One region of the Streptomyces sp. CAU 1734 genome, then DNA from elsewhere that is predicted to be linked to it. Evidence: riboswitches for the same ligand, from Rfam matches in the RefSeq annotation. Region 1 holds a riboswitch; the other holds the start of a gene.

Region 1 (15,347 bases):
CGCCTTGGGGGTGCCGTGGCCGTGGCCGGTGGCGCCGAGTGAGCCGTAGAGCTCGGCGCGTATCGAGGCGGTGTGGGCCAGCAGGCCCTCGTTCTTCAGCCGCCGGGCGAACATGCGGGCCGCGCGCATGGGGCCGACCGTATGGGAGCTGGACGGGCCGATGCCGATCGAGAACAGGTCGAAGACCGAGATGGCCACGGGGAACTCCTAGGGGTTGGTAGACGCCGTTGTCCGCCGGGTGGTGCAGATGGTGCGGTGAGCAGCGGTGCGCGGGGATGGGGCCGACGCGTGAGCGATTCGGATGGTGTGCTGGGACGGGGCGGGGCACCGCGCTCACTCTCCAGTGTGCGCGGTGCCCCCGAGATTCGTATGCGTGTGCGGGTGGCGTTGCGTACGGACCTCCCCGGACGGGCCTACAGCCCGGGGTAGAGCGGGTGCTTCGCGGCCAGTGCCGACACCCGGCCGCGCAGGGCCTCGGCGTCGTACACCGGCTTCAGCGCCTCGGCGATGATGTCCGCGACCTCGCGGAAGTCCTCGTCGCCGAAGCCGCGGGTGGCCAGGGCCGGGGTGCCGATCCGCAGGCCCGAGGTCACCATCGGCGGCCGGGGGTCGTTGGGGATGGCGTTGCGGTTGACCGTGATCCCGACCTCGTGGAGGCGGTCCTCGGCCTGCTGGCCGTCGAGCTCGGAGTTGCGCAGGTCGACCAGGACCAGGTGGACGTCCGTGCCGCCGGAGAGCACCGAGACGCCGTGCTCGCGCACATCGTCCTGGATCAGGCGCTCGGCCAGGATGCGGGCGCCGTCCAGGGTGCGCTGCTGGCGCTCCTTGAACTCCTCGGTCGCCGCGACCTTGAAGGAGACCGCCTTGGCGGCGATGACATGCTCCAGCGGGCCGCCCTGCTGGCCGGGGAAGACCGCCGAGTTGATCTTCTTGGCGAGGTCGGCCGTGGAGAGGATCACTCCGCCGCGGGGGCCGCCCAGCGTCTTGTGGGTGGTCGTGGTCACGACATGGGCGTGCGGCACCGGGTTGGGGTGCAGACCGGCCGCGACCAGGCCCGCGAAGTGGGCCATGTCGACCATGAGATAGGCGCCGACCTCGTCCGCGATCCGGCGGAAGGCGGCGAAGTCCAGCTGCCGCGGGTAGGCGGACCAGCCCGCCACGATCAGCTTCGGCCGGGACTCCTTGGCCAGCTTCTCGACCTCGGCCATGTCGACCTGGCCGGTGGTGTTGTCCACGTGGTACGCGACCACGTTGTAGAGCTTGCCGGAGAAGTTGATCTTCATGCCGTGGGTCAGGTGCCCGCCGTGCGCGAGGTTCAGACCCATGATCGTGTCGCCGGGCTTGAGCAGCGCGAACATCGCCGCCGCGTTGGCCTGGGCACCCGAGTGCGGCTGCACATTGGCGTGCTCGGCGCCGAAGAGCTCCTTGATGCGGTCGATGGCGATCTGCTCGATCACATCGACGTGCTCACAGCCGCCGTAGTAGCGGCGGCCGGGGTAGCCCTCGGCGTACTTGTTGGTGAGGACCGAACCCTGGGCCTCCATGACCGCGACCGGAGCGAAGTTCTCCGAGGCGATCATTTCCAGGGTCGACTGCTGACGGTGAAGCTCGGCGTCGACGGCGGCGGCGACATCCGGGTCCAGCTCATGGAGAGGGGTGTTGAGAAGCGACATCTCGGTTCCCTGTCGTGGTCGTGGTCGTGGTCAAGAGGCGGGCGCGGCGATGATGCGCGGTGGATCAGCCCGCGGCGAAGGCGGTGTACTCGTCGGCGGAGAGCAGATCGTCCTGCTCGCCGCTGACCCGCACCTTGAAGAGCCAGCCGCCCTCGAACGGAGCGGTGTTCACCAGCGACGGGTCGTCGACCACGTTCTGGTTGAACTCGGTGACCTCGCCCGAGACGGGGGAGTACAGGTCACTCACGGACTTCGTCGACTCCAGCTCACCGCAGGACTCGCCCGCGGTCACCGTGGAGCCCACCTCGGGGAGCTGGGCGTAGACGACATCGCCGAGCGCACTCGCCGCGAATTCGGTGATGCCGACCGTCGAGACGCCGTCCTCGGCGACCGACAGCCACTCGTGCTCCTTGCTGTAACGCAGCTGCTGGGGGTTGCTCATGACCTGAATTCTCCTGTACGCGGAAGGGGCTGATGAACGTGGTGAGGGCGGCGGGAGGTGCTGATGGTCACTTCCGGCGCCGTGACGGCCGTATCCGGGGTTCCGGATGCCGTCCCCGGGGGTATCGGTGATCGCCCGCCAGGCCCGGCGGGCGGGGCCGGCCGATCGTGTCGGCGGCCGGTGTGTCCGGCGGTGTCCGAAGGAGCCGTACGGGCCGGCGGCCGGAGCGCACGGGCCGCCGACGGTTCCCCCGGCCGGGCGCGGCGGGGCGCCCGGGCCCTCAGACGGCGGAAGCGGCCGGCCGGAGCGCGGCGGCCGGGACGGGCCGGGGCCCGCCCCGCCCGCGCGGAGTCACTTCTGCCGCTTGTAGAAGGGCAGTGCGACGACTTCGTACGCCTCGTGGGTACCCCGGATGTCGACTCCGACGCCCTCCGTGCCCGGGGCCGCGTGGGCCGCGTCCACATAGGCGATGGCGATCGGCTTCCCCAGGGTGGGGGAGGGCGCTCCGGAGGTGACCTCGCCGACGGTCTCGCCCCCGGCGACCACCGAGAAGCCGGCGCGCGGCACCCGGCGGCCCGCGGCGATCAGCCCGACCAGCTTGCGCGGCGGGCTGGCCTCGGCACGCGCGGCGGCCTCGGTGAGGGCCGCGCGCCCGACGAAATCACCGGTCTTCTCGAACTTCACGACCCGGCCCAGACCGGCGTCGAAGGGGGTGAGCGCGGTGGTCAGCTCGTGTCCGTACAGCGGCATCCCCGCCTCCAGGCGGAGCGTGTCCCGGCAGGACAGCCCGCAGGGGATCAGCCCGGCCGAGGCGCCCGCCTCGGTCAGCGCGCGCCACAGCTCCTCGGCGTGCCGGGGCTCCACGAAGAGCTCGAAGCCGTCCTCGCCGGTGTAGCCGGTACGGGCGATCAGCGCGGGGACCCCGGCGACTGTGCCCGGGAGCCCGGCGTAGTACTTCAGACCGTCCAGATCGGCGTCCGTGACCGACTTCAGGATGCCCGGGGACTCCGGACCCTGGACGGCGATCAGCGCGTAATTGTCCCGGTCGTCCCGGACCTCGGCGTCGAAATCGGCCGACCGCTCGATCAGCGCGTCCAGTACGGTCTGCGCGTTTCCGGCGTTCGCCACCACCATGTACTCGGGCGTCTCGGGAGCGCCGAGCCGGTAGACGATCAGATCGTCCAGGATGCCGCCGTCCTCGCGGCAGATCATGGTGTAGCGGGCCCGGCCGGCCCCGATCGAGCCGATGTTGCCGACCAGCGCGTAATCGAGCAGCGCGGCGGCCTGCGGCCCCGTCACGGTGATCTCGCCCATGTGGGAGAGGTCGAAGAGGCCCGCCCGGTTGCGCACGGCCTGGTGCTCGTCGCGCTCGCTGGCGTACCGCAGGGGCATGTCCCAGCCCGCGAAGTCGGTCATGGTCGCGCCCAGCGAACGATGCAGCGCATCGAGGGCGGTCCGGCGAGGGGCGTTGCTCATGAAAGGGGCTCCCAGGGCATGACGGCGAGGACAATCCTCCCCATCTGTCATCGGAACCTGAGAGGTTCACCACGACCCGGCGTACAGGTGGTCGCGGTTTGCACCTTGGGTGGAGCCCCGGAACGGCGGCTCGCTTTTCAGATCTGCCTCATCACGCGCGGTACGGGGCCTGAGAGATTCAAGGGAGGAACTTGCTCCTTCGGCGCCCGGCACGGGGCCGGGACTCTCCCGCGTGGATTCAAGCGGCCGGTATGCAGTTGGCGGGCACATCATTGCACGCCCGGCGGCTCCATGGGGGTCCGGAGCCGGGCCTTCTCGCCGGCTCTCCGGCGCCGCGCCGGCCTCCCCCGACGGCCGCCCGGCCGGCCGGGCGGGCCGCCGCCCCTGTTTCCGCCGGAGCCGTTCGCCACACGCCGGACGCGCATCAGACGCAAATCAGTTGCGCCCCATTACCATTTCTTTACGCTTCTTGGGCAAGTGTGAGGGAGACCTGACATGGGGGAGGGTGTGATGACGTTGCAGCACTCCGGTGCCTACGCCACGACCACGGGTGTGCCCGCGCCACCGGCGGCGGCCGTCCGGAAGATCGGGAAGCTGCTGGGCGGACCCACGCCCGTCCTGCGTGATCTGCGCGCCCGCGCGGGGCGCAGCCCCCGGCGGCTGCTGTTCGCCTCCGGTGACGTGGTCGTCGTCTCCGGCCTCCCCGGCAGCGGAAAGTCCACCCTGATCCGGCGCGCGGTCCGGGGCCGGGGCATCGACTCGCAGAACACCCGGGACCGCTGGGACTCCCGGATGCCCGGATTCCTGCCGTACGCCGTCTACCGCCCCCTGGTCCGTTTCTCCCACTACGCCGGGCTCCGGCACGCCCTGCGGTCGGGTGCCAGTGTCGTGGTCCACGACTGCGGCACCCAGGCCTGGGTACGCCGCTGGCTGGCGCGCGAGGCCCGGCGCCGGGGCGGGGCCCTCCATCTCGTCCTGCTCGACGTCCCGCCGGATATCGCCCGGCAGGGCCAGCGGGAGCGCGGCCGGGGTGTCTCCGGTTACGCCTTCGCCCGGCACCGGCGCGCGGTCGGCGGCCTGATCGGCGACGCGGAGGCGGGGAGACTGCCGCGGGGGGTCGCCTCGGCGGTCCTGCTGGACCGCGATGCCGCGTCCGTACTGAATCTGCTCGGCTTCGAGTGACGGCCGCCTGACCGCCTGACCGCCTGGCTGTCTGACCGTCTGAACCGTTTGGCTGTCCGGTCCGCCGACCTGGCGATCGGCCGCGGCCACGCCTCGCGGCGGGCGGGGAGGGAGCCGCCCGCGCGCCGGGGCCCGCCGCCGGGCGCTCGGCCTCCGCGCGTTCCCGTACCCGTGTCGTGAGCGGGCGCGGTGGTGCTCGCCTCGCCCCGACCCGCGCCCCTCCTCCGCCGGGCTCTCGGCCGCCCCCGCCGGCCGCCATCCCGCCCCGGCGCGAACGGACCCCGGCAAGCCGCCCCGGGCACCGCCGGTGTCACTCGCCCGCCCCGCCTCCCTCCCCAGGCGATATACGGCGAAGTGCCCCGTCATGCGCGCGCGGTCGTGCCCCGTCGCCCTCCCCGGCATTAGGGTCGGGGGGACAAGGCGTGGGGAGACCGGCACCGCCGGGGGAGAGGGCCAGCAACATGACCATTCCGGAACAGGCGCATCAGCAGCCGCAGCAAGGCGGCTGGCCCGCGAACGAGCTCGAAGAGGTGCTCGCCGCATCGCTCGGCAACCCCTCCGCCGGGCCCCGGATCGTCGAAGTGCTCGGCCGCAGCCACCTGTGGGTACCGCTGCCCCGGGGCGGTTCCCCCGAGAGCCGCGACCTCGATCTCCCCACCATGGACATCGACGACGGGGCGTACGTCCCCGTCTTCAGCTCCGAGCAGCAGTTCACGGCCTGCGCCGGCCCCCACATGTCCTTCACCATCGCCCCCGCCCGCGAATTCGCCCGCGGGCTCCCCCCGCAGCTCGGTATCGCGGTCAACCCCGGCGGTGCCGTCGGCATCCCGCTGCCGCCGGAGGCCGTCGCCGAGCTCTGCCGGACCGGGCGCACCCCGCTCGACGGGCCCGCGAGCGGCGGCAGGGTGCGGCTGTTCGAGCCCGACTGGCAGCAGGAGCCGGTCGACTTCCTCGCCGCCGCCGCCGGGGAGTTCCAGGCCGCGGGCGTGGTGGCCACCGCCCGCCGGGCGCTCGCCTCCATCGAGGGCGATCCCCCCGTCCTCTTCATCGGGGTCCAGCTCGCCTCCCGGGAGGGCGCCGAGCAGAGCGCCCCGCTGGACGCTCTCGGCCGCGCTCTCGGCCGGGTCCAGCCGCCCTGGCCGGTCAATCTCATCCTGCTCGACATGGCGCAGGATCCGGTGGTCGAGTGGATGATCACCCAGGTGCGGCCGTTCTACCAGCGCGATCATCACTAGTACCGGCACCGCCGGCCGGCGGCGGTGCCCGCCGGTCCGGATGCCCGGGCCGCCGCCGCCGACCGCTGCCGGAGCGGCCGATTAAGCTGGCTTCCCGGCCCGGCCTCCACCCGCGCCCGACCCCCTGCGGTCCGGAGGCCGAGGCCACACGCATGCAGTTCGGAGAGGGGCGGAACAGGGTGAGCGCGTCAGGCACCGCGGCGGCCGGGCAGGTCGAGCACATGCTGCGCCAGGTGACCCCCGGACGCTACGACGCGTACGAGGCACTGCTCAAGGCGCTCGCCGACCCGGCGAACGGCCAGGTCTGGATGCTGCTCTGGCACGGCGGGCCGGGCTCGCCCGACGCCCAGTACGGCAACATGGAGATCGACGGCATCGGGTACGCCCCCTGTGTCACCTCCGCGCAGGAGCTCGCCGTCTCCGGCTGGAACCGCTCCCACGAAGTGGTCAGCGGTGTCGACATCGCCCGCTCCCTCTTCCCCGAGCGCTGGGGAATCTGGCTCAACCCCCATGCCCCCGGCGGCGGTGTCGGCATTCCCTGGCCCGACCTCCGCCGGATCGCCACCGGCCTCGACCGGATGCCCGCCGGCCCGCTGCGGCTCTCCGAGCCCGCGATCGAGATCCCGCACTTCTACGCCCTGCTCGCTCAGAACGCCCACCGCACCACCCCCATCCGGTCGCTGCGGCGGGCCTGGGTGCAGCCGGCCCTGGGAGCCCCCTATCTCGTCATCGGGCTGGATCTGTACGACACCACCCGGCCGTCCGTGGACGCGGTGCGGGCGATGATGCAGCAGTCGATCGCGGCGGTCCCGGACGGGCTGCCCGTCTCCACCGTCGCCATGTCCGACGCGTACGACCCGGTCTCGCTCTGGCTGCGCGCCCATGCCCGCCCCTTCTACGACCGTGACGCCCACGGGGTCACCGGCCGCGCCTGACCCTCCCCGGAGACCCCCGCACACCACCCCCACCGGCCGGCACAGCAGCCCGCCCCGGCCCGTGCGCCCCGGCGCACGGCGCGCCGTCATGTGTACCCGCCCGCCCTCCGGATACGCCCCCGGTGCCGTCGTGCGCCGCTCCCGGAGGCGGATCTCATCGGCGCGATCCGGCCATGCGCGGATCGGCGCTCTCCGCACGCCCCAACTCGCCAGTAGCCCAGCCTTGATCGCATATGTGAAGGGCGTGGCAAGCGCCCGCGCGGTTCTTCCATGTCATGTCCGCGCTATGACCTGCCGATCACACCCCGCAGACGCAAGGGCCCTTCGAAATCCAAGCCCGAAGAGGTGTCCGAATGTCGGTGAGGTGTTCAACTGGCGTCCCTTTTTGGCCAATTGGAGTTCCGCTCAGCCGGAGTTCCCGTCCGGATAACGGAAGACAGCGACACTCATCACGGTTGGGCAACCATTCCGCGAGGGGTCTGGCGGCTGATCGCGCGGCCGTTGAAGACTCCCGCAGCAAGGGAGCGGTTCGCTCCTGCGCACGGCGTGCTTCACGGGCATCTCGCGGGTACCTCTCGTACCAACAGCCCCGCACGCAGCAGAGGTTCGGTACCAAGCGGAACCGCCGCAGCGGCGGGTACGGGCCGGCCATGTCCGGCCGAGAGGGGTCCCCACCACGATGACGGCACCATTGCACGACACGAGCGCGGACGCGGAGCGGACCGCGACGGCCGATGTCGCGGCGGCTGAAGTCAAGACGGCGGTCGAGGGGCGCTCACTGCGCCGCATCGCCTGGTCGCGGCTCAAGCGCGACCGGCTCGCGCTCGCCGGTGGCATCGTTGTCCTCCTGCTGATCCTCACCGCCGTCTTCGCCCCGCTGATCGTGAGCTGGCTGGGCCATCCGCCCAATGAATTCCACCAGGACAAGATCGATCCGCTCTTCGGCACCCCCAAGGGGTCCTTCGGCGGCATGAGTTCGGAACATCTGCTCGGTCTCGAACCCAACAACGGCCGCGATGTCTTCAGCCGGATCGTCTACGGCGCGCGGATCTCCCTGCTGGTGGCCTTCCTCGCCGCCCTGGTCGCCGTGGTGCTCGGCACCGTCCTCGGGATCGTCGCCGGCTACTTCGGCGGCTGGGCCGACTCGGTCATCAGCCGGGTGATGGACATGCTGCTGGCCTTCCCGCAGCTCCTCTTCATCATCTCGCTGGTCTCGGTCCTGCCCAACGATCTCTTCGGAATGACCGGCAGCAGCGTCCGCATCTCCATTCTCGTCGGGGTGATCGGCTTCTTCGGCTGGCCCTATGTCGGGCGCATCGTCCGCGGCCAGACCCTCTCGCTCCGCGAGAAGGAGTACATCGAAGCCGCCCGCAGCCTCGGCGCCGGCCGCCGCTATGTGCTCTTCAAGGAGCTGCTGCCCAATCTGGTGGCCCCGATCACCGTGTACGCCACGCTGATGATCCCCACCAACATCCTCACCGAGGCCGCGCTCAGCTTCCTCGGCGCGGGAGTCCGCCCGCCCACCGCCTCCTGGGGGCAGATGCTCTCCACGGCGGTGGAGACCTACCAGTCCAACCCCACCTTCATGGTGGTGCCCGGTCTGGCGATCTTCGTGACGGTGCTCGCCTTCAACCTCTTCGGCGACGGTGTGCGCGACGCCCTCGATCCCAAGGGCAGCCGATGACCGGGCCCGGCCGGTGTTGCCCGGCCCCGCGGCGGCCCGCCCCGCCGCCCCCACCGCGCCACTGAACAACACCGCCCCCGCCACACGGGCCGGGCGGCTCCCCGACCGTTCCCCGGCAAAGAGGCGGGGGAACCGTGCTACCCCCGGAGGTTCCAGGAACTATGACTTCCCTGCGTTCGTCGAGGACGAGGACCAGGCGCATCGCCGGAGCGGCGCTCGTCGTGGCCGCCCTCACGGCCACCGCGGCGTGCGGCGGCGGTGGCGGTTCCCAGGACGGGGAGGGCGGTGACGGCAAGGCCGCCGGCTACAACGCGGCCATGACCGGTGTCGCCAACCCCTCCGCCAAGAAGGGCGGCACGCTCAAGTTCATCGGCAAGCAGGATCTGGACTCCACCGATCCGCAGCGCCAGTACTACGGCATGGCCTGGGACTTCTCCCGCTTCTACGCCCGCCAGCTCGTCTCGTACGCCCCCAAGCCGGGCGCGGGCGGCGCCGAACTCGTCCCCGACCTGGCCAAGGCCAAGGGGGTCGTCACCAACGACGGCAAGACCTACACCTATGAGCTGCGCGACGGGATCGCCTGGGAGGACGGCTCGCCGATCACCTCCAAGGACATCAAGTACGGCATCCAGCGCGTCTGGGCCGCGGATGTCATCACCGGCGGGCCGCAGTATCTGCGCCAGGTCCTGGACCCGGAGAACACCTACCCGGGCCCGTACAAGGACACCAGCCCGGACAAGCTGGGCCTGAAGGCCATCGAGACCCCCGACGACAAGACGATCATCTTCCATCTGCCGACCGCCAACGGCGACTTCGAGCAGATGCTGGCGATGCCGTCCGGGTCCCCGGTGAAGCGGGAGAAGGACACGGCCGGCAAGTACCAGCTCAAGCCCTTCTCCTCGGGCCCGTACAAATTCGAGTCGTACGCGCCGAAGAAGAGCGCCGTACTGGTCCGCAACGACAAGTGGCAGAAGTCCACCGACCCGATCCGCGCCGCGCTGCCGGACAAGGTCACGCTCACCATCAACTCGAACATCGAGGCGATCGACGAGCTGCTCATCAAGGGCGAGTACGACCTGGACCTGAACGCCACCGGCATGTCCCAGGCCGGCCGCACCAAGGCCCTCCAGGGCCACAAGGCCAATCTCGACAACATCGAGACCAGCTTCATCCGCTATGTCGACATCGCCACCAAGGTGGCCCCGTTCGACAACATCGAGTGCCGCAAGGCCGTGATCTACGCCGCCGACTACGCCTCGATGCAGCAGGTCCGCGGCGGCCCGGACGCCGGCGGCGACATCGCCACCAACATGCTGCCCAAGTCCATCAAGGGCTCGGACGACTACGACCCGTACGGCATCCTCGCCCGCAAGGGCAAGCCCGATGTCGAGAAGGCCAAGGCCGCCCTCAAGGCATGCGGCAAGCCCGGCGGCTTCTCCACCAACATCAGCGCCCGCAGCAACAACCCCGGCGAGGTGCAGACCGCCGAGGCGCTCCAGCAGTCGCTGAACGCGGTCGGCATCAAGACCGAGGTCGAGACGATCGACGGCGCCGAGTCCTCCAGCATCACCGGCTCGCCCGCCGTGGTGAAGAAGCGCGGTCTCGGTCTGGTCATGACCGGCTGGGGTCCGGACTTCCCGACCGGGCAGGGCTTCTCCCAGCCGATCATCGACGGCCGCTTCATCGTCGGCAACGGCAACTACAACGTCTCCGAGACCAATGACCCGAAGATCAACAAGTTCTTCGACGACGCGCTCAAGGAGACCGACCCCGACAAGGCCGGCGCGATCTACCAGCAGATGAACCACGCCGTCGCCGACCTCGCGGTCCAGATGCCGTTCATCTACGAGAAGAACTTCACCTGGCGCGGCTCGCGGCTGACCAACGCCTACTCCAGCGGTGCGTACAACGGCCGTTACGACTATGTCTCCCTGGGCGTCGTCAAGTAGCGGCACTCCCCGGTGACCCGTACGGGCACCCGCGCACCCGCCCGCCGCGGCGGGTGCGCGCACCCCCGTCGCACCGCCCCACCATCGCCCAACCCGCCAGTCCCGAAGGGCAGGTGATGGCCTCGGGCGGCGGCCCGCGCGGACCCTGAGCCAGGGCTCCGCGGGCCGCCGCCGGGCCGCGCACAGTGCTTGCATACGTCATCCGGCGATTGTTCGCCGTCGCCATGATGCTGCTGGTCGTCACCCTGACGACCTTCGTCATCTTCTTCGTGCTCCCCAAGTGGGCGGGCTCGGACCCGGCGTATCTCTTCGCCGGAAAGCAGACCGACGAGGCCGCCATCGAGGGCATCCGGCAGAAACTGGGTCTCGCCGATCCGGTGCTGGTGCAGTTCTGGAACTTCGTCCAGGGCCTCTTCGCCGGCCGCGAGTACGCCAACGGCCCGGACGTCACCAGCTGCCCGGCCCCCTGCTTCGGCTACTCCTTCCGCACCGAGCAGGAGGTGTGGCCGCTGCTCACCGAGGCGATGCCGGTCACGCTCTCGCTCGCCGCGGGCGCCTGTGTGCTCTGGGTCACCGGCGGGGTGGCGGCGGGTGTGGTCTCCGCCCTGCGCCGGGGCACCCTGTGGGACCGGGCCGCCATGACGGTCGCCCTCGCCGGGGTCTCGCTGCCGATCTACTTCACCGGACTGATCTCGCTGGCGGTCTTCAGCTATCAGCTGGACTGGATCAGCGGGGTGTACACCCCGGTCGAGGAGGATCCCCTCCAGTGGTTCCGGACCCTGATCCTGCCCTGGATCACCCTCGCCTTCCTCTACGCGGCGATGTACGCCCGGCTCACCCGCGCCACCATGCTGGAGATCATGGGCGAGGACTACATCCGCACCGCCCGCGCCAAGGGCCTCACCGAGCGGGTCGTCATCGGACGGCACGCCATGCGCTCCACCTGGACCCCGGTGCTGACCCTGCTGGGACTCGACCTCGGCGCCCTGCTCGGCGGGGCGGTGCTCACCGAGTCCACCTACAGCCTGCCCGGCCTCGGACGGCTCGCCATCGAGTCCATCGAGTCCAAGGATCTGCCGCTGATCCTGGGCGTCACCCTCTTCGCGGCGCTCTTCATCTGTGTCGCCAACCTCGTCGTGGACCTTCTGTACGCCGTCGTCGACCCGCGAGTGAGGATCGGATGACCATCCCCATCGAAGAATCCGGCTCCGCCGCCCCCGCGGGGCTTCCGGGAACGGTCGCCCCGCCCGGTTCACCGGCCCCCGACGCCTTTCTCGAAGTCCGCGATCTGCGGGTGCACTTCCCCACCGACGACGGTCTGGTCAAATCCGTCGACGGGCTGAGCTTCCGGCTGGAGAAGGGGAAGACCCTCGGCATCGTCGGCGAGTCGGGCTCGGGCAAGTCCGTCACCTCGCTGGGGATCATGGGCCTGCACACCGCCGGCCAGTACGGACGGAACAAGGCGCGGATCTCCGGGGAGGTCTGGCTGGACGGCCGGGAGCTGCTCGGCGCCCATCCGGACGAGGTGCGGAAGCTGCGCGGCCGGAACATGGCGATGATCTTCCAGGACCCGCTGTCGGCGCTCCATCCGTACTACACGATCGGCCGCCAGATCGTGGAGGCGTACCGGGTCCACCACGACACGGACAAGAAGACCGCCCGCAAGAGGGCGGTCGAACTGCTCGACCGGGTCGGCATCCCGCAGCCCGACAAGCGGGTCGACAGCTATCCGCACGAGTTCTCCGGCGGGATGCGCCAGCGCGCGATGATCGCGATGGCGCTGGTCAACAATCCGGAGCTGCTGATCGCCGACGAGCCCACCACCGCGCTCGACGTGACCGTGCAGGCCCAGATCCTCGATCTGATCCGCGATCTCCAGAAGGAGTTCGGCAGTGCGGTGATCGTCATCACCCACGACCTCGGGGTGGTCGCCGAGCTCGCCGACGACATCCTGGTGATGTACGGCGGCCGGTGTGTCGAGCGCGGGCCCGCCGAGCGGGTCTTCCACGAGCCCCAGCACCCCTACACCTGGGGGCTGCTGGGCTCGATGCCCCGGATCGACCGCGAGCAGACCGAGCGGCTGATCCCGGTCAAGGGCTCCCCGCCCAGTCTGATCAACATCCCCGACGGCTGTGCCTTCAACCCGCGCTGCCCCTACGCCGACGTCCCGGAGGGGAACCGGACGCGTACCGTCCGCCCCGAGCTCCACTCCGCGGGCGGCCGGCACTTCTCCGCCTGTCACATGGCGCAGGAGGAGCGGACGCGGATCTGGACCGAAGAGATTGCGCCGAAGCTGTGAGCGACCGAGTGAACATTCCCGCGCAGAAGCCGCCGGCCACCGCCCCGGACGCACTGCTGAGGGTCGACGGCCTGGTCAAGCACTTCCCCATCCGCGAGGGTCTGCTCCGGCGGCGGACCGGCGCCGTCCAGGCGGTCGACGGGCTCACCTTCGATGTGCGCCCGGGGGAGACCCTGGGCGTGGTGGGTGAGTCCGGCTGTGGCAAGTCGACCATGGGGCGGCTGATCACCCGGCTGCTCGAACCGACCGGCGGCCGGATCGAATTCCAGGGACACGACATCACCCATCTCGGGGTGGGGGCCATGCGCCCGCTGCGCCGCGATGTCCAGATGATCTTCCAGGATCCGTACTCCTCGCTGAACCCCCGGCACACCATCGGCACCATCGTCTCGGCGCCGTTCCGGCTCCAGGGCATCACCCCCGACGGCGGGGTGAAGAAGGAGGTCCAGCGGCTGCTGGAGCTGGTGGGCCTCAATCCGGAGCACTACAACCGCTATCCGCACGAATTCTCCGGCGGCCAGCGGCAGCGCGTCGGCATCGCCCGGGCCCTGGCCCTGAAGCCCAAGCTGGTGGTCGCGGACGAGCCGGTCTCCGCGCTCGATGTCTCCATCCAGGCGCAGGTGGTCAATCTCCTGGACGACCTCCAGGAGGAGCTGGGGCTCACCTATGTGATCATCGCCCACGACCTCTCCGTCATCCGCCATGTCTCGGACCGGATCGCGGTGATGTATCTGGGGAAGATCGTGGAGCTGGCGGACCGCGGGGCGCTGTACGCGTCGCCGATGCATCCCTACACCAGGGCGCTGATGTCGGCGGTGCCCGTACCGGACCCCCGGCGGCGCGGGGCGCGGAGCGAGCGGATCCTGCTCAAGGGCGATGTGCCCTCGCCGATCTCACCGCCGCTCGGCTGCCGGTTCCACACCCGGTGCTGGAAGGCGACCGAGATCTGCACCACACAGGAGCCGCCGCTGGTCGAGCTGCGTCCGGGGCAACAGGTGGCCTGCCACCACCCGGAGGGCGTCACTGCCGCGGCGGAGACCCCGGATCCGGCCCCCGCACCCGGCGCGAAGGAGTAGCGCACCCCCGGTCCGGCGGAGCCGGGACGACCGCCGCGAGACGGCACAATCGTCCGGTGCTCCAAGAATTGTTCACGCCCTCCGTCCAGCATGCGCTCGACCTCGCCGGAATCTTCGTCTTCGCGATCTCCGGCGCACTCCTCGCCGTACGCAAGAACTTCGATGTCTTCGGCATCGCCGTCCTCGCCGAGGTGACCGCGCTGGGCGGCGGGCTGCTGCGCGACCTGATCATCGGGGCCGTCCCGCCGGCGGCCTTCACCGACCTCGGCTACTTCCTGATGCCGCTGGTGGCCACGGTCCTGGTCTTCTTCCTCCACCCCCATGTGGAGCGGATCCAGGTCGCCGTCAATGTCTTCGACGCGGCCGGCCTCGGGCTCTTCTGTGTGACCGGCACCGTCAAGGCGTACGAGTACGGTCTCGGCCTGACCTCGTCGGCGGCGCTCGGCGTGGCGACCGCGGTCGGCGGCGGTGTGCTCCGCGATGTGCTGGCGAACGAGGTTCCCTCACTGCTGCGCTGGGACCGTGATCTCTACGCCGTCCCCGCGATCGTGGGCGCGACCATGGTGGTCCTCTGTCTCCGCTTCGACACCCTGGACGCGCTCACCAGCGCGCTCGCCGCCGCGACCGCCTTCGTGCTGCGGCTGCTCGCGATGCGCTACCACTGGCGGGCGCCGCGCGCCTGGAACCGGCGTTCGGCGACGGCGGAGGAGAGCTGACACGGCGCCCGCCCCCGTACGGCACCGGTCCGCGGGGGCGGGCACACGAGGCGGGTCAGCCTCCGCGCCGGGTCACTTCCAGAGCCGCGAGAGCAGCTGCCGCAGCGCCCCGGCCGTCAGGTCGCCGTCCGCCTCCGGGCGTTCCAGGGCCCAGGAGTCGAGGGCTTCGAGCACCCCGGTGGTCGCCACCGTCACCAGCTCGATGCCCGGTTCGTCACCGATGAGACCGAGCCGCCGGCCGTTCTCGATGAAGTCCCGGATCCAGGGGTGGCCGCCCGGCTGTTCCCGGGGACGGGCGGAGAGCACGGCGCGGTCGTCCGGATGGGCGCGCAGATGGGCCCGGAGCCGGTCGCTCCCCGCCCCGGCCCGCTCCCACAGTTCGTCCTCTGTCGCCGCCTCAGTCCACGGCCCGAGCGCGGCCAGCGCCCGCTCGGCGGCGTCGGCGACCACCTCACCGAAGAGATCGTCCTTTCCGTCGAAGTAGTGGTAGGCGGATGTCTTGGAGATCCCGGCGTCGGTGATGATCCGGTTGAACGAGGCGCCGTCCTTCCCGTCACGTGCGAAATGGGCGCGGGCGACGGCAAGGATGGCTGCCTTGGCGTCGGCGGGCAGCCGCTGAAAACGGGGCAGGGCCATGGCTCCCTCAGGGTCGGTACACAGGTGAAACGGCCGTATTGCCG
Region 2 (15,347 bases), on a different contig from region 1:
CCGGGTCGGCAGGTGTGGTCATTGAGGGTTCGTCCTGCCCCACGGGCGGGTCTATTTCGGTCAAGGGGAATCGCCCGTGAAGTTGTTTGCGAAGTTGTTCGGCAAGAGCGCACGCGAGGACGGCGGCAACGCCAGGCACCGTGCGCGCCGCAGTGGTGAGAATGAGGAGCAGGGCGGGGACCGCCCGCTCTTCCGGGACCAGGTGTCCGGGACGGGCGGTGACATTCCCGGCGGGCCCGGCGCGTCGTCTGTTGACCCTGCCGGTCCCGGCCGCATAGGTTTCGGTGAATCACAAGCCTCAAGTACGGGTGGAGGGTTTCCTCACGATCCGTATGCGACCAATCCCCATGGGGGACAGCCGCGGCAGGAGGATCCGTCCATGGCGGGCGTGACGGTTTGTTCGAGGTGCGGGAACCGGAATCCGCTGTCCAGCAGGTTCTGCTCCAATTGCGGTGCGCCGCTGCGGGCCGGGGCCGTCCCCGCCGAGCGCGCGTCGGAGACCACCTCGACGATCTCCATCTCCGGTCTCGAGGCATATGACTCCGAGATGACGGGGCAGACCCAGCTGCCGTCGCTCTCGCCCGAGGCTCAGGCCGCGGTCGAGGCGCTGCCGCTCGGTTCGGCGCTGCTGGTGGTGCGCCGCGGGCCCAATTCGGGCAGCCGCTTCCTTCTCGACGGTGAGCTGACCACGGCCGGCCGTCACCCGCAGAGCGACATCTTCCTCGACGACGTGACCGTCTCGCGGCGTCATGTGGAATTCCGCAGGGGCCCCGACGGCAGCTTCAGCGTCGCCGATGTCGGCAGCCTCAACGGCACCTATGTCAATCGCGAGCGGATCGACTCGGTCTATCTGGCCAACGGCGACGAGGTCCAGATCGGCAAGTACCGTCTGGTCTTCTACGCGAGCCAGCGGGGCATGTAACCCCGCCAGGGAAGGCACATGCGAACACCGACGGGCGGTGCCGGCCACGGCACCGCCACCGCCGGGGAGCGGCAGGCCGCGGGTGAGCGGCTGATGAGCATCGGTACGGTGCTCGGCCGCCTCCGGGACGAGTTTCCCGAGGTCACGATCTCCAAGATCCGTTTTCTGGAGGCGGAGGGGCTGGTCGAGCCGCGCCGTACCCCCTCCGGGTACCGGAAGTTCACCTCGGAGGATGTGGAGCGGCTGGCGCAGGTGCTGCGGATGCAGCGGGACCACTATCTTCCGCTGAAGGTGATCCGTGAGCACCTCGACGCCGTGGCCAGGGGCGAACAGCCGGCGCTGCCGGACCGCGGCCCGCAGCTCCCGGCCGACCGGCAGGAGCTGCCCGCCGTCGCCTGGGAGACGGACGGTGAGCCCCGTACGGCGTCCCGGGTGGGCCGGGCGGAGCTGCTGGCCGCCGCGGAGGTGGGAGAGGCGGAGCTGGCCGACTGGGAGTCGTACGGCCTGATCGTGCAGCATGCCGGCGGCGGGTACGACGCCGAGTCGGTCGCTGTGGCCAGGCTGGTGGCGGAGCTGGGCAGATTCGGTCTGGAACCGCGCCATCTTCGCGCCATGAGGGCCTCCGCCGAGCGGGAGGCCGGGCTGATCGAACAGGTGGTCGCACCCCTGCGGCGCCATCGCAATCCGCAGACCAGAGCGCATGCGGAGGCCACCGCAAAAGAGCTCGCGGCCCTGTCGATAAGGCTTCATTCGGCCTTGGTGCAGATCGCGCTGGGAGTCCGGCTTCACTGACCGGGGATGTGCCCGACTACCCAAACGGGTCGGGCACGTCCTAGGGTTACTGTGTGAACGAGCTCGACGTTGTGGGTGTCCGGGTGGAAATGCCCTCCAACCAACCGATCGTGCTCCTGCGTGAAGTGGGAGGCGATCGGTACCTCCCCATTTGGATTGGTCCCGGGGAGGCTACCGCCATTGCCTTTGCCCAACAGGGCATGGCTCCTGCCAGACCGCTGACGCACGACCTTTTCAAGGACGTGCTGGAGGCGGTGGGCCAGGAGCTGACCGAGGTCCGCATCACCGACCTGCGGGACGGGGTCTTCTATGCGGAGCTGGTCTTCGCCAGTGGGGTGGAGGTCAGTGCTCGCCCATCCGATGCCATAGCGCTCGCCCTGCGCACCGGCACGCCGATTTTCGGCAGTGACGGAGTGCTCGACGACGCCGGCATCGCGATTCCGGACGAGCAGGAGGACGAGGTGGAGAAATTCCGCGAGTTCCTCGATCAGATTTCGCCCGAGGACTTCGGTACCAATAGCCAGTGACCGCTGAACGGCGCGCAGGTGGCCGCCCCTGTCCCGGCGGCCACCGTAGGCGGTGGTCCGGCAGCGGGCGCGAGTGCGTGTGGCGAGTGCGGGCGTTTCACGCCCATTCGAGTACTCTTTCCCCGATTCGGGCCACGTGAAACCACTCTTGGGGTGATTGTCGCTCGGCGTGCCGAGTGTGGCGATCGTTGACGCGCCCCTGGTCACTGCCTACCGTCGAGTTGGGCAGGTCAAGGACGGAGGTCGGCGTGAGAAACAGCGGCGACGGTGCGGTGGGGGGTGCCCTCGGACGTGGTCTGGGGGAGAGCGGGCCGTATCCGCTCCCCGAGAGGCTCCCCGGGAGTGTGGCCGACCATCCGGCCGACACGGTGGGATATCGCGGACCCACGGCGTGTGCGGCGGCCGGGATCACCTATCGGCAGCTGGACTACTGGGCCCGTACGGGCCTGGTCGAGCCGAGTGTCCGCTCGGCCTGCGGATCCGGCACCCAGCGGCTCTACAGCCTCCGGGACGTGGTCGTTCTCAAGATCGTCAAGCGTTTCCTGGACACGGGTGTGGCGCTCCAGAACATCCGGGCCGCCGTCCTGCATCTGCGCGCCCGCGGCTGCGCGGATCTCGAACGGATGACGCTCATGAGCGACGGGGCGACCGTCTACGAGTGTTCCTCGCCGGACGAGGTCGTCGATCTGCTCCAGGGGGGACAGGGGATCTTCGGTATCGCGGTCGGCGTGGTCTGGCGCGATGTCGAGTCGGCCCTCTCCCGGCTGCACGGTGAGCGTGTCGACACCGGTGAGACCCTGATCGGCCACAACCCCGCCGATGAGCTGGCCCGGCGCCGGCGCGATCGAGCGGTCTGACCCCGCGGCACTCCGATACCCCGCCGCGCCCCGGTGCCGGAGTGCTGATCGCGCTGCCCGGGAGACCTCCGGACCGGCGGGCGGCCACGCCGGGGAAGCCCCTGGCCGGGGCCGTTGTCAGTGGTGTGCGGCAGCATCGGGGGTGTGAGACCCGCGCCGACGATTCTGCATCTGGACATGGATGCGTTCTTCGCCGCCGCCGAGCAGGCGGCGAAACCCAGCCTGCGCGGAAAACCGGTGGTCGTCGGCGGGCTGGGGCCGCGCGGTGTGGTGGCCACCGCCTCGTACGAGGCCAGGCGCTTCGGTGTGCACTCGGCGATGCCCATGGCCCAGGCCAGGCGCCTCGCGCCGAACGCCGCGTATCTGGTGCCCCGCTTCTCCTTCTACCGCGGGATCAGCGAGCAGGTCATGGGGCTCCTCCGGGAGCTGTCGCCGCTGGTGGAGCCGCTGAGCCTGGACGAGGCCTTCGTGGATCTGGAGGCGAGCGGCGCCGCCGGCGACGCGCGGTCGGCGCGGGCCGCGGGGGAGCGGCTGCGAGCGGACATCCGAGCGGTTACCGGGCTCTCCGGGTCGGTGGGGCTGGCCGGGTCCAAGATGCTCGCGAAGATCGCGTCCGAGCAGGCCAAGCCGGACGGGCTGGTGCTCATGGTGCCGGGGACCGAGCGCGAGCTGCTGGGACGGAAGTCCGTACGGATCCTGCCCGGTGTCGGGCCCGCCACCGGGGAGCATCTGCGGCGGGCCGGGATGACCGTCTGCGCGGATCTGGCCGAGGCGGGGGAGGACGAGCTCGTACGCCTGCTGGGCAAGGCGCAGGGGGCCGCGCTGTACCGGATGGCGCTGGGGCACGACGACCGGCCGGTGGTCGCGGAGCGTGACACGAAATCGGTGTCGGTGGAGGACACCTTCGATGTGGATCTGCACGACCGGATCGCCATCCGGATCGAGGTGGAACGGCTGGCGGACCGGTGTGTGGAGCGGCTGCGGGCGTCCGGGCACTCCGGGCGGACGATCGTGCTGAAGGTGCGGCGGTACGACTTCTCGACCCTGACCCGTTCCGAGACGCTGCGCGGGCCCACGGACGATGCCTCGGTGGTGCGGGAGGCGGCGGCGCGGCTGCTGGAGTCGGTGGACACCACCGGCGGGGTGCGGCTGCTCGGTGTCGGGGTGACCGGGCTCGCCGACTACACCCAGGAGGATCTCTTCGCCCAGGCCGCGGCGGCCGGCCGGTCGGCCGGGAGTGACGGTACGGCTCCGTCCGGTACGGCTCCCTCCGCTACCGGCACCGGCACCGGCACCGGCACGGATGCGGACGGCGGCGTACCGGCCGGGGCGGACGCGGTGGCCGGGGGCGGCGGGCCCGCGGCGGATCCCGGCGGGGCGGCGGGGCGGGAGGCGGGCGGTGAGCCGTTCCGCGAGGATGCGGCCCCCGGTGTCCGCCAGTGGTCCGCCGGGCGGGATGTGCGCCATGAGCGGTACGGCGCGGGATGGGTCCAGGGCAGCGGGGTCGGGCGGGTCACCATCCGGTTCGAGGCCCCGGATTCACCCCGGCCGGGGAGGGTGCGTACCTTCCGGGTCGACGACCCCGAGCTGACCCCCGCCGACCCGCTGCCCCTGGTGGCGGCGCCGGGATCGCCTCCGGCGGCACCGGGCGGGGGAGGGGAGGACCCTCCTCCGCCGGCACCCGGCGAGGAAGGGGAGGGCCCGCCGTCCGCTCCTCCGGCCGGCGGCCCGGGGATTTCACCGGCGGCCCGGGGGTGAGGCCCCTCCGTCATGCCCGCAGAGCCGTGGTGTGCCCGTCCGCCTCCGCCGATCCGGCGGAGGCGGAGCGGGACGGGTCGCGGGGGGTCATTCCCCGTCGCCCGCCACCCGCCCGAAGGAGCGGTCCTCCGGGGGCGCGGCGGGAGTCTCCGGAGCCGGGGAGAGCCCGAGGCCGTAGTGGTGGTAGAGCTGAAGCTCCTGCTCGGGAGAGAGATGGCGGCCGACTCCGAAGTCCGGTGAGTCCTTGATCAGCGAGCGTTCGTAGGGGACGCGCAGGATGTCGTCGACGAAGGTGCTCGGTTCCAGCGGGACGAAAGCGTCCCGGCTGAAGAGCCCGGTACGGACAGCCGCCCATTCGGGTGTACCGGTCGCGTCGTCCAGGTACACCTCGTCGACTGTTCCGATCTTGGCCCCATTGCTGTCGAACGCCTTGCGGCCGATCAGGCTGCGCGGATCGATATCGGTCTGCACGGTCCCTCCAATAGGTCGCAACTGCTCCTCAATGCATACGAAAGGGCAGATCTCCGCTATCGGCCACTTGAGCGATTCTCGAGAGGTGCGCTGGTAGGCTGGCTAACGGCTGCTGACCCCGCGCGGGAGAGTCCACCGGCAGGACGACGGTGGCGCCGAAGGAGCAAATCCTCCCCGGAATCTCTCAGGCACCTGTACCGCGCGGACGAGGTCACTCTGGAAAGCAGGGCGGGCGTCGGACGGCATCCGCTCTCACCGACGGTGAAAGCCGGGACGTCGCAGGCGGGCGCCCCGGTGAAGCTCTCAGGTTGACATGACAGAGGGGGAGGCCGTCCAGGGCATCCGCTGTGGTGCCCCTCGCAGGTCGTGTCAGACCAGGAGGCCCTCCGCCATGACCGCCAACCGCATTCCGCTCTCCCAGCTGGAGCAAGGCACTCCCTTCGAGCGGCGCCACATCGGGCCCGACGCCGAGGCCCAGGCCAAGATGCTGGCACAGGTGGGATACGGCTCGCTGGACGAGCTGACCGCCGCCGCGGTACCCGATGTCATCAAGAGCACCGAGGCCCTGGGCCTGCCGGAGGCCCGTACCGAGGCCGAGGTCCTCGCCGAGCTGCGCGGGCTCGCCGACCGCAACAAGGTCCTGGCGCCGATGATCGGTCTCGGTTACCACGGCACCTTCACCCCGCCGGTCATTCTCCGCAATGTCATGGAGAACCCGGCGTGGTACACCGCCTACACCCCGTACCAGCCCGAGATCTCCCAGGGCCGGCTGGAAGCCCTGCTGAACTTCCAGACCATGGTCGCCGAGCTCACCGGCCTGCCGACCTCCGGCGCCTCCCTGCTCGACGAGGGCACCGCGGCGGCCGAGGCCATGTCCCTGGCCCGCCGGGTCGGCAAGGTCAGGAACGGTGTCTTCCTCGTCGACGCCGATGTGCTGCCGCAGACCCTGGCCGTGATCGAGACCCGCGCCGAGCCGACCGGTGTCGAGGTCGTCACCGCCGACCTCGGCGACGGCATCCCCGCCGAGATCGCCGAGCGCGGTGTCTTCGGTGTGCTGCTCCAGTACCCGGGCGCCTCCGGCGCCGTCCGTGACCTCAAGCCGGTCATCGAGGAGGCGCAGGGCCTCGGCGCGGTCGTCACCGTCGCCGCCGATCTGCTGGCGCTCACCCTGCTCACCTCCCCCGGTGAGCTCGGCGCGGACATCGCGGTCGGCACCACCCAGCGCTTCGGTGTCCCCATGGGCTTCGGCGGACCCCACGCCGGCTATATGGCCGTCCGCGAGAAATTCGCGCGCAGCCTCCCCGGCCGGCTCGTCGGCGTCTCCGTGGACGCCGACGGGAACAAGGCGTACCGGCTGGCGCTCCAGACCCGTGAGCAGCACATCCGCCGCGAGAAGGCGACCAGCAACATCTGCACCGCCCAGGTGCTCCTCGCCGTGATGGCGGGCATGTACGCCGTCTACCACGGTCCCGACGGACTGCGGACGATCGCCCGGCGCACCCACCGCCAGGCCGCCATCCTGGCCGCGGGCCTGCGCGCCGGCGGTGTCGAGCTGGTGCACGGCGCGTACTTCGACACGCTCACCGCGCATGTCCCCGGCCGGGCCGCCGATGTGGTCGCCGCCGCCCGCGAGGACGGTGTCAACCTCCGCCTCGTCGACGACTCCCATGTCTCCGTCTCCTGTGACGAGACCACCACCCGCGCCCATCTGATCGCGGTCTGGGCCGCCTTCGGCACCGAGGGCGACGTGGCGGCGCTGGACGAGGTCGCCGCGGACGCGCTGCCCGCCGGACTGCTGCGCGGCGACGACTACCTCGCCCACCCGGTCTTCCACCAGCACCGCTCCGAGACCGCGATGCTCCGCTATCTCCGCCGCCTCGCCGACCGCGACTACGCGCTCGACCGCGGCATGATCCCGCTCGGCTCCTGCACCATGAAGCTGAACGCGACGACCGAGATGGAGCCGGTCACCTGGCCCGAGTTCGGACAGATCCACCCCTTCGCCCCGGTCGACCAGGCCGCCGGCTACCTCACCCTCATCCGTGAGCTGGAGGAGCGGCTGGCCGAGGTCACCGGCTACGACAAGGTGTCCATCCAGCCCAACGCCGGCTCCCAGGGCGAGCTCGCCGGACTCCTCGCGGTGCGCGCGTACCACCGGGCCAACGGCGACGAACAGCGCACCGTCTGCCTGATCCCGTCCTCCGCGCACGGCACCAACGCCGCGAGCGCGGTGATGGCCGGGATGAAGGTCGTGGTGATCAAGACCGCCGACGACGGCGAGGTCGACATCGAGGACCTGCGCGCCCGGATCGAGCAGTACCGCGACGAGCTCTCCGTACTGATGATCACCTACCCGTCCACCCACGGTGTCTTCGAGGAGCACGTCGCCGACATCTGCGCCCGGGTCCACGAGGCCGGCGGTCAGGTGTACGTGGACGGCGCCAACCTCAACGCGCTGGTCGGGCTCGCCAAGCCGGGCAAGTTCGGCGGCGATGTCTCGCATCTGAACCTGCACAAGACCTTCTGCATCCCGCACGGCGGCGGCGGCCCCGGGGTCGGCCCGGTCGCGGTCCGGGAGCACCTCGCCCCGTATCTGCCGAACCACCCGCTCCAGCCGACCGCCGGACCGGAGACGGGCGTCGGTCCGATCTCCGCGGCTCCGTGGGGTTCCGCCGGCATCCTCCCGATCTCCTGGGCGTATGTCCGGCTGATGGGCGGCGCCGGTCTCAAGCGCGCCACCCAGGTCGCGGTGCTCGCCGCCAACTACATCGCCAAGCGGCTCGAACCGCACTTCCCGGTGCTGTACACCGGTCCGGCCGGTCTGGTCGCGCACGAGTGCATCGTCGACCTCCGTCCGCTCTCGAAGGCGACCGGGGTCAGCGTGGACGACATCGCCAAGCGGCTCATCGACTACGGCTTCCACGCTCCGACGATGTCCTTCCCGGTCGCGGGCACCCTGATGATCGAGCCCACCGAGAGTGAGGATCTGAGCGAGATCGACCGCTTCTGCGATGCGATGATCGCGATCCGGGCGGAGATCGAGAAGGTCGCCGCGGGTGAGTGGCCCGCCGAGGACAACCCGCTGCGGAACGCCCCGCACACCGCGGCCGCGCTCGGCGGCGAGTGGGACCACGCCTACAGCCGTGACGAGGCGGTCTTCCCGGCCGGAGTGAGCACCGCGGACAAGTACTGGCCGCCGGTGCGCCGTATCGACGGTGCCTTCGGCGACCGCAACCTCGTCTGCTCCTGCCCTCCGCTGGACGAGTACGACAACTGACGGTGACTCGCTGACGGATGCGCAATGCGTCGGGGCCGGTGCGGAGAGAATTCTCCGGGCCGGCCCCTCGTCGTGTGTCGTACTGCCTGTCGTGCCGCGCACCGCGGTGCGGTGTCCGTCGCGCCGTACCGGGGGCCGTGCCGCTCCGGTACGGAGTGGGGCGCTATGCGGCCGTCACGATCCGGCGCGGCCGGTGCGGCGCGATGATCTGCCCGTCCGGCAGGAGCTCGCCCGTGTCCTCGAAGAGCAGCACCCCATTGCACAGCAGGCTCCAGCCCTGCTCCGGGTGGTGCGCCACGAGGCGCGCGGCGTCCCGGTCGGCTGAGTCGGATGTCGGGCAGGCTGGCTGGTGCTGGCACATGGGCGGGTTCTTTCGCTCTGATGTGGTGAGTGTCCTGCGGCTCGATGAGGTGTTCATGGCCGCCCCCCGTATCTGTCGGTCCGAATCCCAGTGTTGCCCCACGGGCGATATTCCGCAGGGATTTCGCGGCAGCTCGTCTCACTGATTAATGACGTACCACCCAGCTGGATGGTTCACCGCCGATCCACCGTCCTTTCGGGTGGTTCCGCATGGCCGGTACGGGCTAGTCCCATCGGACGGCAGCGCGCCCCGTGACCGTCCGGTCACGGGGCGCGCTGCTTGCGGGTGAGGTCAGGCGGGGGTGCCCAGAAGGGGCGCGGGAGCGAGCCGGAGCGTCATCACCGGGAGCAGATCGGCGACCCGCTGCGGCCGGTGGGCGGCGATACCGGGCGGGGCGGGCGCGAGCGGTACGAGGATGTCGGCGGGGAGCGGAGTGCCGGACGAGGCGTCCGCGGTGATGTCCCCGTGCAGCCAGAGCGTGAGCATGTACAGCTCGGGGACGGAGAGCAGCCTCGGCTGGAAGCGGGTCTTCATCGACTCGGCCTGCCGCAGGGCCTGTTCGGTGGAGTGGAGGTAGGGGCCCTCGAAGAAGTGGGAGAAGGTCCAGCCGTCCGGGGTGAGCACGGTCTCGGCGGCGGCCACGTACCGCTCGCCGCCGCGGAGCAGGAAGCGCCAGCCGGTCAGCCGGGTGGCGGGCCCGGACTCGCTCGGGGCTATCCGGTCCAGGACATGGACCGGAAGAGGGGATTCGGGGCTCAGCGGTCCCTGGACGGACCGGAGGGCGGGGGTGTGGTTCGCACGGACGGCGGTGGGGGAGCCGAGTGCCATGTGGACGGTGCGCAGCGCCGGCGCGGGGGCAGGGAGGACATGCAGGGGCATGGGTGGGTCGCCTCTCACTCGCGAGACACGGTGAAGCGGGGGCAGGGGTGCGGACGTCGCTGTCAGCGGGTGGGGCCAGAGGGGGCTGGGATGGCCACCGAGCGCCAACTCTCTGCCTCTTTAGCCGAGTTTATACGACAGGCGTTCCCATGGTGTTTCGGCTAGCGTTCACGCATATTGCGTGCAAGGGGAGTTCAGGTCTTTTGGGCATGGGCGATCTGCCGGATTCCCGGGGAAATATCCTCAACGGCCTGGGAATTCTCCCCGGCGGCGGTAGGCCGGAACCCGACGGTGTTTTCCACCATACGCGGGCCTGCGTTAGCTGTGTGCTGCACTCTGCGATGCCCGGCTTGCCTTCAAGTGTGCCGCCGGTCACTCTCAACACCCTATCGGTCGCAGACTCTCCGCGCGGCGTTATGGATCAGCAAGTCTGGGCATTATCGTCCGTGACGCGAGCGACCAGAGCGCGCGGTGCCCACAGTCGAGGAGGGACCCTTCGATGGGGGAGAAGGTCGTGGCGGGCAGGTTCGCGCTGTCCGATCGCCAGCGTTACCGGCGAAAGCTCCAGCAGTGCCTGGCGGGACTGGCGCGACTGCTGGACGAGAAGAGGTTCGACCGCCCGAAGAATCTGATGGGCCTGGAGATCGAGTTGAATCTCGCGGGAGCGGACGGTCTGCCCCGGATGATGAATGCGGAAGTTCTCGAGCGGATCGCGAGTCATGATTTTCAGACCGAGCTCGGAATGTTCAACCTGGAAGTAAATATCGTTCCGCACCGGCTCGGCGGCCGGGTTCTGGACCAGTTGGCCGAGGAGCTGCGCGCCGGGCTCGGATATGCCGACCGGAAAGCGAACGAAGTGGGCGCCGGCATTGTCATGATCGGCATTCTGCCGACGCTCGTCCAGGACGATCTGGTCTCGGGGAATCTCTCGGACGCCGACCGGTATCTGATGCTCAATGAACAGATCCTGGCGGCGCGGGGCGAGGACTTCACCCTCGACATCGCCGGTGTGGAGCGGCTGACCTGCACCTCCGCCTCCATCGCGCCCGAGGCCGCCTGCACCTCGGTGCAGCTGCATCTCCAGGTGACACCGGCCCGGTTCGCCGATGTGTGGAACGCGGCGCAGGCCATCGCGGCGGTGCAGATCGCGGTCGGCGCCAATTCGCCGTTCCTCTTCGGCAAGGAGCTCTGGCGGGAGTCCCGGCCCCCGCTCTTCCAGCAGGCCACCGACACCCGGCCGCCCGAACTCCAGGCGCAGGGAGTGCGGCCCCGCACCTGGTTCGGCGAGCGCTGGGTGAGCTCCGCGTACGACCTCTTCGAGGAGAATCTGCGCTACTTCCCCCCGCTGCTGCCGATCTGCGCGGAGGAGGATCCGCTGCGGGTCGTCGACGAGGGCGGTGTGCCCGGACTGAAGGAGCTGGTGCTGCACAACGGCACGGTCTACCGGTGGAACCGCCCGGTGTACGGGGTCGCCGACGGCGTACCGCATCTGCGGGTGGAGAACCGGGTCCTGCCGGCCGGGCCCACGGTCACCGATGTGATCGCCAACGCCGCCTTCTTCTACGGGCTGGTGCGGGCGCTCGGTGACGAGTCCCGGCCGGTGTGGAGCCGGCTGCCGTTCGAGGCCGCCGCGGAGAACTTCGACACCGCGTGCCGCGACGGCATCGACGCGGAGCTCCACTGGCCCCGGCCGGGCCGGGCCGGCGGTGTCACCAGGGTTCCGGCCGTGAAGCTCGTACGGGACGAACTCCTGCCGCTGGCCGCGGCGGGGCTGGACGCCTGGAATGTCGATCCGGCCGACCGCGACCGGTATCTCGGGGTCATCGAGCAGCGCTGCAAGCGGCGGATGAACGGTGCCTCCTGGCAGGCGGACACCTACCACCGGGCCCTGGAGGCCGGACTGGAGCGCGAGGCCGCGCTCGCGGCGATGACCCGCAGGTACTCCGAACTGATGCTGGAGGGCGAGCCGGTGCACACCTGGCCGGTGGGCTTCCCCGGCCCCGGCGGGTGAGACGGGCCGGCGGGTGGGACGGGCCGGCGGGTGGGACGGGCCGGCGGGTGGGACTGCCCGTGGTGTGGAACTGCGTGTCGCGTGGGGCGGGCTGTCGGGTTCGGCGGGCGGCGGGACACCGTCGCTGTGCCGCGTGCGCACCGTGTCCGCGGCGTCGTCTCCGCCGCGGGGCGGCTGTTGCGGAGGGGGCGGGGCGGGCGCCGCGGCGCGCCTCCGCCGGACCCGCTGCCCGCCGCGCGGCCGTCATGGGGCAAGCTGTGACGACCCGTGCGGTGACGGCCCCCGCGGAGCCCGCGCAGGGTGAGCCGCGGCCGGTGGGCCGGCATCGGTGAACCGGGATCGCGGACCAGCGGGTGCCGCGTCCGGCTCAGGCGACGGGAGGAACCGGGGTCCGCGGGACCACTCGACTGGAGGCTTGTGTGCAGACGGAGGCGGGCCGCGTGGCCGAATCTCTGACCCCGGAGAGTGAGCCGCGAAGGATTCTGCGGTCCGAGATGCTGCTGGTGCTCGCCCTCTCGCTGGGGGCGAGTGCGGTATCGGCCCTGATCAGCTTTGTCGGTTCGGTGACCAAGCCCGGTGGGCTCAAGGAACAGGCCGCGACGCTGAACGGGTCGTACGCACCCGGCCGGCCCTGGCTCGATCTCGCCTGGCAGCTCTTCGGAATCACCACGGCACTGGTGCCGGTGCTGCTCGTCGCCCATCTGCTCACCCGAGAGGGCGCGGGCGGGCTGCGCGCGATGGGTTTCGACCGCGAGAGGCCCTGGTCCGATCTGGGGCGGGGCACCCTGATCGCGGCCGGTATCGGGAGCGCCGGGCTCGCCTTCTATCTGGCCGCGCGGGCCACCGGCTTCAATCTGACGGTGGTGCCCGAATCCCTGCCCGAGGTCTGGTGGAAATTCCCGGTACTGATCCTGTCTGCGATCCAGAACTCCGTCGTGGAGGAGGTGATCGTGGTCGGCTATCTGCTCCGCAGACTCGACCAGCTCGGCTGGTCACCCATGGCGGCGCTGGCCGCGAGCTCGCTGCTGCGCGGCTCGTACCACCTCTACCAGGGCATCGGCGGCTTCATCGGCAACATGGTCATGGGCGTGGTCTTCGTCCTCCTCTACCGGCGCTGGGGGCGGATCGGGCCGCTGGTGGTGGCGCATGCGCTGCTCGACATCGTGGCCTTCGCCGGCTACGCCCTGCTGGCCGGAAAGGTCGGCTGGCTGCCCACGGCGTGACGCCGGATTCACGGACGCTCCCGGGGCGGGCCCGCCCGCCCCGGGTCAGGGGGTGGCCAGCAGCTCCCCGTCGATGACGGTGACCGCCCGGCCCGTCAGCAGGGTGCGGTCGCCGCGCACCTCGGTACGGATCACTCCGGAGCGGCTGGACACCTGGAGCCCGGTGAGCTCGGTACGGCCGAGGCGGGCGGACCAGAAGGGCGCGAGAGAGGTGTGGGCGCGCCCGGTCACCGGGTCCTCGTCGATGCCGACACGGGGGAAGAAGCAACGCGAGACGAAGTCATGGCCCCGCGCGGGGTCCTCGGCCGCCGCGGTGACGAGAACGCCCTGGACGGAGTGCTCGTACAGACCCCGGATGTCCGGGGTCAGCCCGCGCACGGTCCGCTCGTCCGCGACCTCGGCGATGAGATCCCCGATGACCGGACCCGTGTCGTGCAGGGAGATCACCTCGGCGCCCAGCGCCTCGGCCAGCTCCCGGGAGACCTCGACGGGCCGGGACGGCACGGCGGGGAAGTCGAGAGTGATCGTGCCGTCCTCATTGCCGGCCGCGCCGAGGATGCCGGAGACGCCGGAGAACCGGACGGGGCCGTCCCAGGCGCCGGTGGTCCGCAGGACATGGGCCGTGGCCAGGGTGGCGTGACCGCACATGTCGACCTCGACGGTGGGGGTGAACCAGCGCAGGGCCCAGTCGGCCCCGCCGCCGGCCGGAAGACGGTGGGCGAACGCGGTCTCGGAGAGATTGACCTCGGCGGCGACCTGTTGCAGCCATGCGTCGCCGGGGAAGGAGCCGCCCTCCAGGAGGACGACTCCGGCGGGGTTGCCGGCGAAGGGCCGGTCGGCGAACGCGTCGACGATTCGAATACGCATACGACGACGGTAGTCATGTGCGAACCGGGCGGCCAAGGCCAATCGCACCGAACTGGCCTGGAATGAGACGCCGGTGACGAGCCCGGGCGGGCGGCTCGGCGGCTCTTCGCGTGGTGCCGGATCCGGTCCACCGAGAGGCCGCTCAGAGCTCCGGACCCCTGATCGCGGCGGCGGCGGACCGGGCCGCTCGCCCCGGGCGCGGTGGATCACGCGCAGTACGCGGCGTACTCGGCGGACCGCTCCGCGGGCGGGAATCCGTCGTCGCCCGCCTCCTTACGGATGAGCAGGCGCCGCGGGGCCGGCCGGCGCTCGTCCGAATCGCGCGATGCGAGTACGCCTTGGTCGCCTCCGGGCCGGCGCCGCAGCGGAGCCGGATGTCGATGGAGCGGCCGGCGTCCCACCCGGCCGCTTCGGCGCGCCGGATGAGCGGGACGTCATCGAGCGCGCCGGCATGGGAGCAACCGGACGCGGCAGAGCTTCATCGGAAGCGTGTCGCCGAGCCCCCGGCTCGCGCGTTCGAGCCGCGTCCGCTCGATCAGCGGCCCGCGCGTCCCGCCGGGACCGTGCTCATCGGGATACGGGCCGTGCCGCGGCGGCCACGTGTCCTCGTCGTCCACCGCTCGCTCCCCGGCACTCGTTCGGCAGTCCGCGGACCGGAGCCCACGGGGGCGGATTCCCGGCGCCGCGCACCCCGTCGCGATTCCGAAAATGCATGGCGATCCGCCACGGGTCGCGAGAAGGATGACCGGGGTGTCCAGCAGATGTGTCCCGGCTCGGACGAGGGTGGAGATGACCGACATCACGCGCGCGATCTCGGCTGCGACGGCGGTCGCCGCATCGCTCGGCCTGCCGGCCGACGGCGCGATCGTTCTCCACAGCTCGAACAGGCTGGCGCTGCGGCTGACCCCGTGTGACGTCCTGGCCCGGGTCGCCCCGGCGGGGCACGGTGCCGCGCGGTTCGAGGTCGAGCTCGCTCGGCGGCTCGCCCGGGCCGGATGCCCGACGGGCCTTCTGGAACCGCGCGTGGCCCCCCGTGTGTACACGCGCGACGGCTTCACGGTGACGCTGTGGACCTACTACGAGACCGTGGCACCGCACAGCTCACCGGCCGGCCGCGCCAAGGCGCTGGAGCGGCTGCATGCCGGCATGCGCGAGGTCGATGTGCCCTGCCCGCGGTTCACGGACCGCATCGCCGAGGCGGAAGAAGTCGTCGCCGACCCGGATCGCTCGCCGGAGCTCGCCGCGGAGGACCGCGCCTTCCTCGCCGGCGTGCTGGGAAGCCTGCGCCGGTCGATCGAGGACCGCGGCGCCCCGGAGCAACTGCTCCACGGCGAACCGCATCCGGGCAATGTCCTCGGCACGGAGCACGGCCCGTTGTTCATCGATCTCGAGACATGCTGCC

The links. Region 1 has a riboswitch for glycine ahead of gcvT (glycine cleavage system aminomethyltransferase GcvT). Riboswitches for the same ligand answer to the same signal wherever they lie in the genome.
Region 2: linked by a shared signal. The riboswitch ahead of gcvP (aminomethyl-transferring glycine dehydrogenase) and the one ahead of gcvT (glycine cleavage system aminomethyltransferase GcvT) in region 1 are both predicted to bind glycine.

Annotation. Positions count from the first base shown of each region.
Region 1 is NZ_JBDQQP010000011.1:276,031-291,377, forward strand. It holds gene AAFN69_RS22560 (L-serine ammonia-lyase) at 1-198, opposite strand, end outside; gene glyA (serine hydroxymethyltransferase) at 414-1,673, opposite strand; gene gcvH (glycine cleavage system protein GcvH) at 1,738-2,115, opposite strand; gene gcvT (glycine cleavage system aminomethyltransferase GcvT) at 2,467-3,591, opposite strand; glycine riboswitch at 3,740-3,832, opposite strand; gene AAFN69_RS22580 (AAA family ATPase) at 4,102-4,773, shown strand; gene AAFN69_RS22585 (enhanced serine sensitivity protein SseB) at 5,235-6,008, shown strand; gene AAFN69_RS22590 (enhanced serine sensitivity protein SseB C-terminal domain-containing protein) at 6,188-6,943, shown strand; gene AAFN69_RS22595 (ABC transporter permease) at 7,623-8,627, shown strand; gene AAFN69_RS22600 (ABC transporter substrate-binding protein) at 8,789-10,576, shown strand; gene AAFN69_RS22605 (ABC transporter permease) at 10,762-11,760, shown strand; gene AAFN69_RS22610 (ABC transporter ATP-binding protein) at 11,757-12,875, shown strand; gene AAFN69_RS22615 (dipeptide ABC transporter ATP-binding protein) at 12,872-13,951, shown strand; gene AAFN69_RS22620 (trimeric intracellular cation channel family protein) at 14,008-14,667, shown strand; gene AAFN69_RS22625 (helix-turn-helix domain-containing protein) at 14,740-15,303, opposite strand; gene AAFN69_RS22630 (hypothetical protein) at 15,311-15,347, opposite strand, start outside.
Region 2 is NZ_JBDQQP010000015.1:5,809-21,155, forward strand. It holds gene AAFN69_RS26535 (FHA domain-containing protein) at 35-922, shown strand; gene AAFN69_RS26540 (MerR family transcriptional regulator) at 941-1,714, shown strand; gene AAFN69_RS26545 (bifunctional nuclease family protein) at 1,768-2,241, shown strand; gene AAFN69_RS26550 (MerR family transcriptional regulator) at 2,490-3,098, shown strand; gene AAFN69_RS26555 (DNA polymerase IV) at 3,243-4,856, shown strand; gene AAFN69_RS26560 (PRC-barrel domain-containing protein) at 4,944-5,339, opposite strand; glycine riboswitch at 5,441-5,537, shown strand; gene gcvP (aminomethyl-transferring glycine dehydrogenase) at 5,719-8,604, shown strand; gene AAFN69_RS26570 (DUF5999 family protein) at 8,768-8,965, opposite strand; gene AAFN69_RS26575 (hypothetical protein) at 9,257-9,844, opposite strand; gene AAFN69_RS26580 (glutamate-cysteine ligase family protein) at 10,344-11,855, shown strand; gene AAFN69_RS26585 (type II CAAX endopeptidase family protein) at 12,275-13,078, shown strand; gene AAFN69_RS26590 (PhzF family phenazine biosynthesis protein) at 13,124-13,945, opposite strand; gene AAFN69_RS26595 (phosphotransferase) at 14,735-15,347, shown strand, end outside.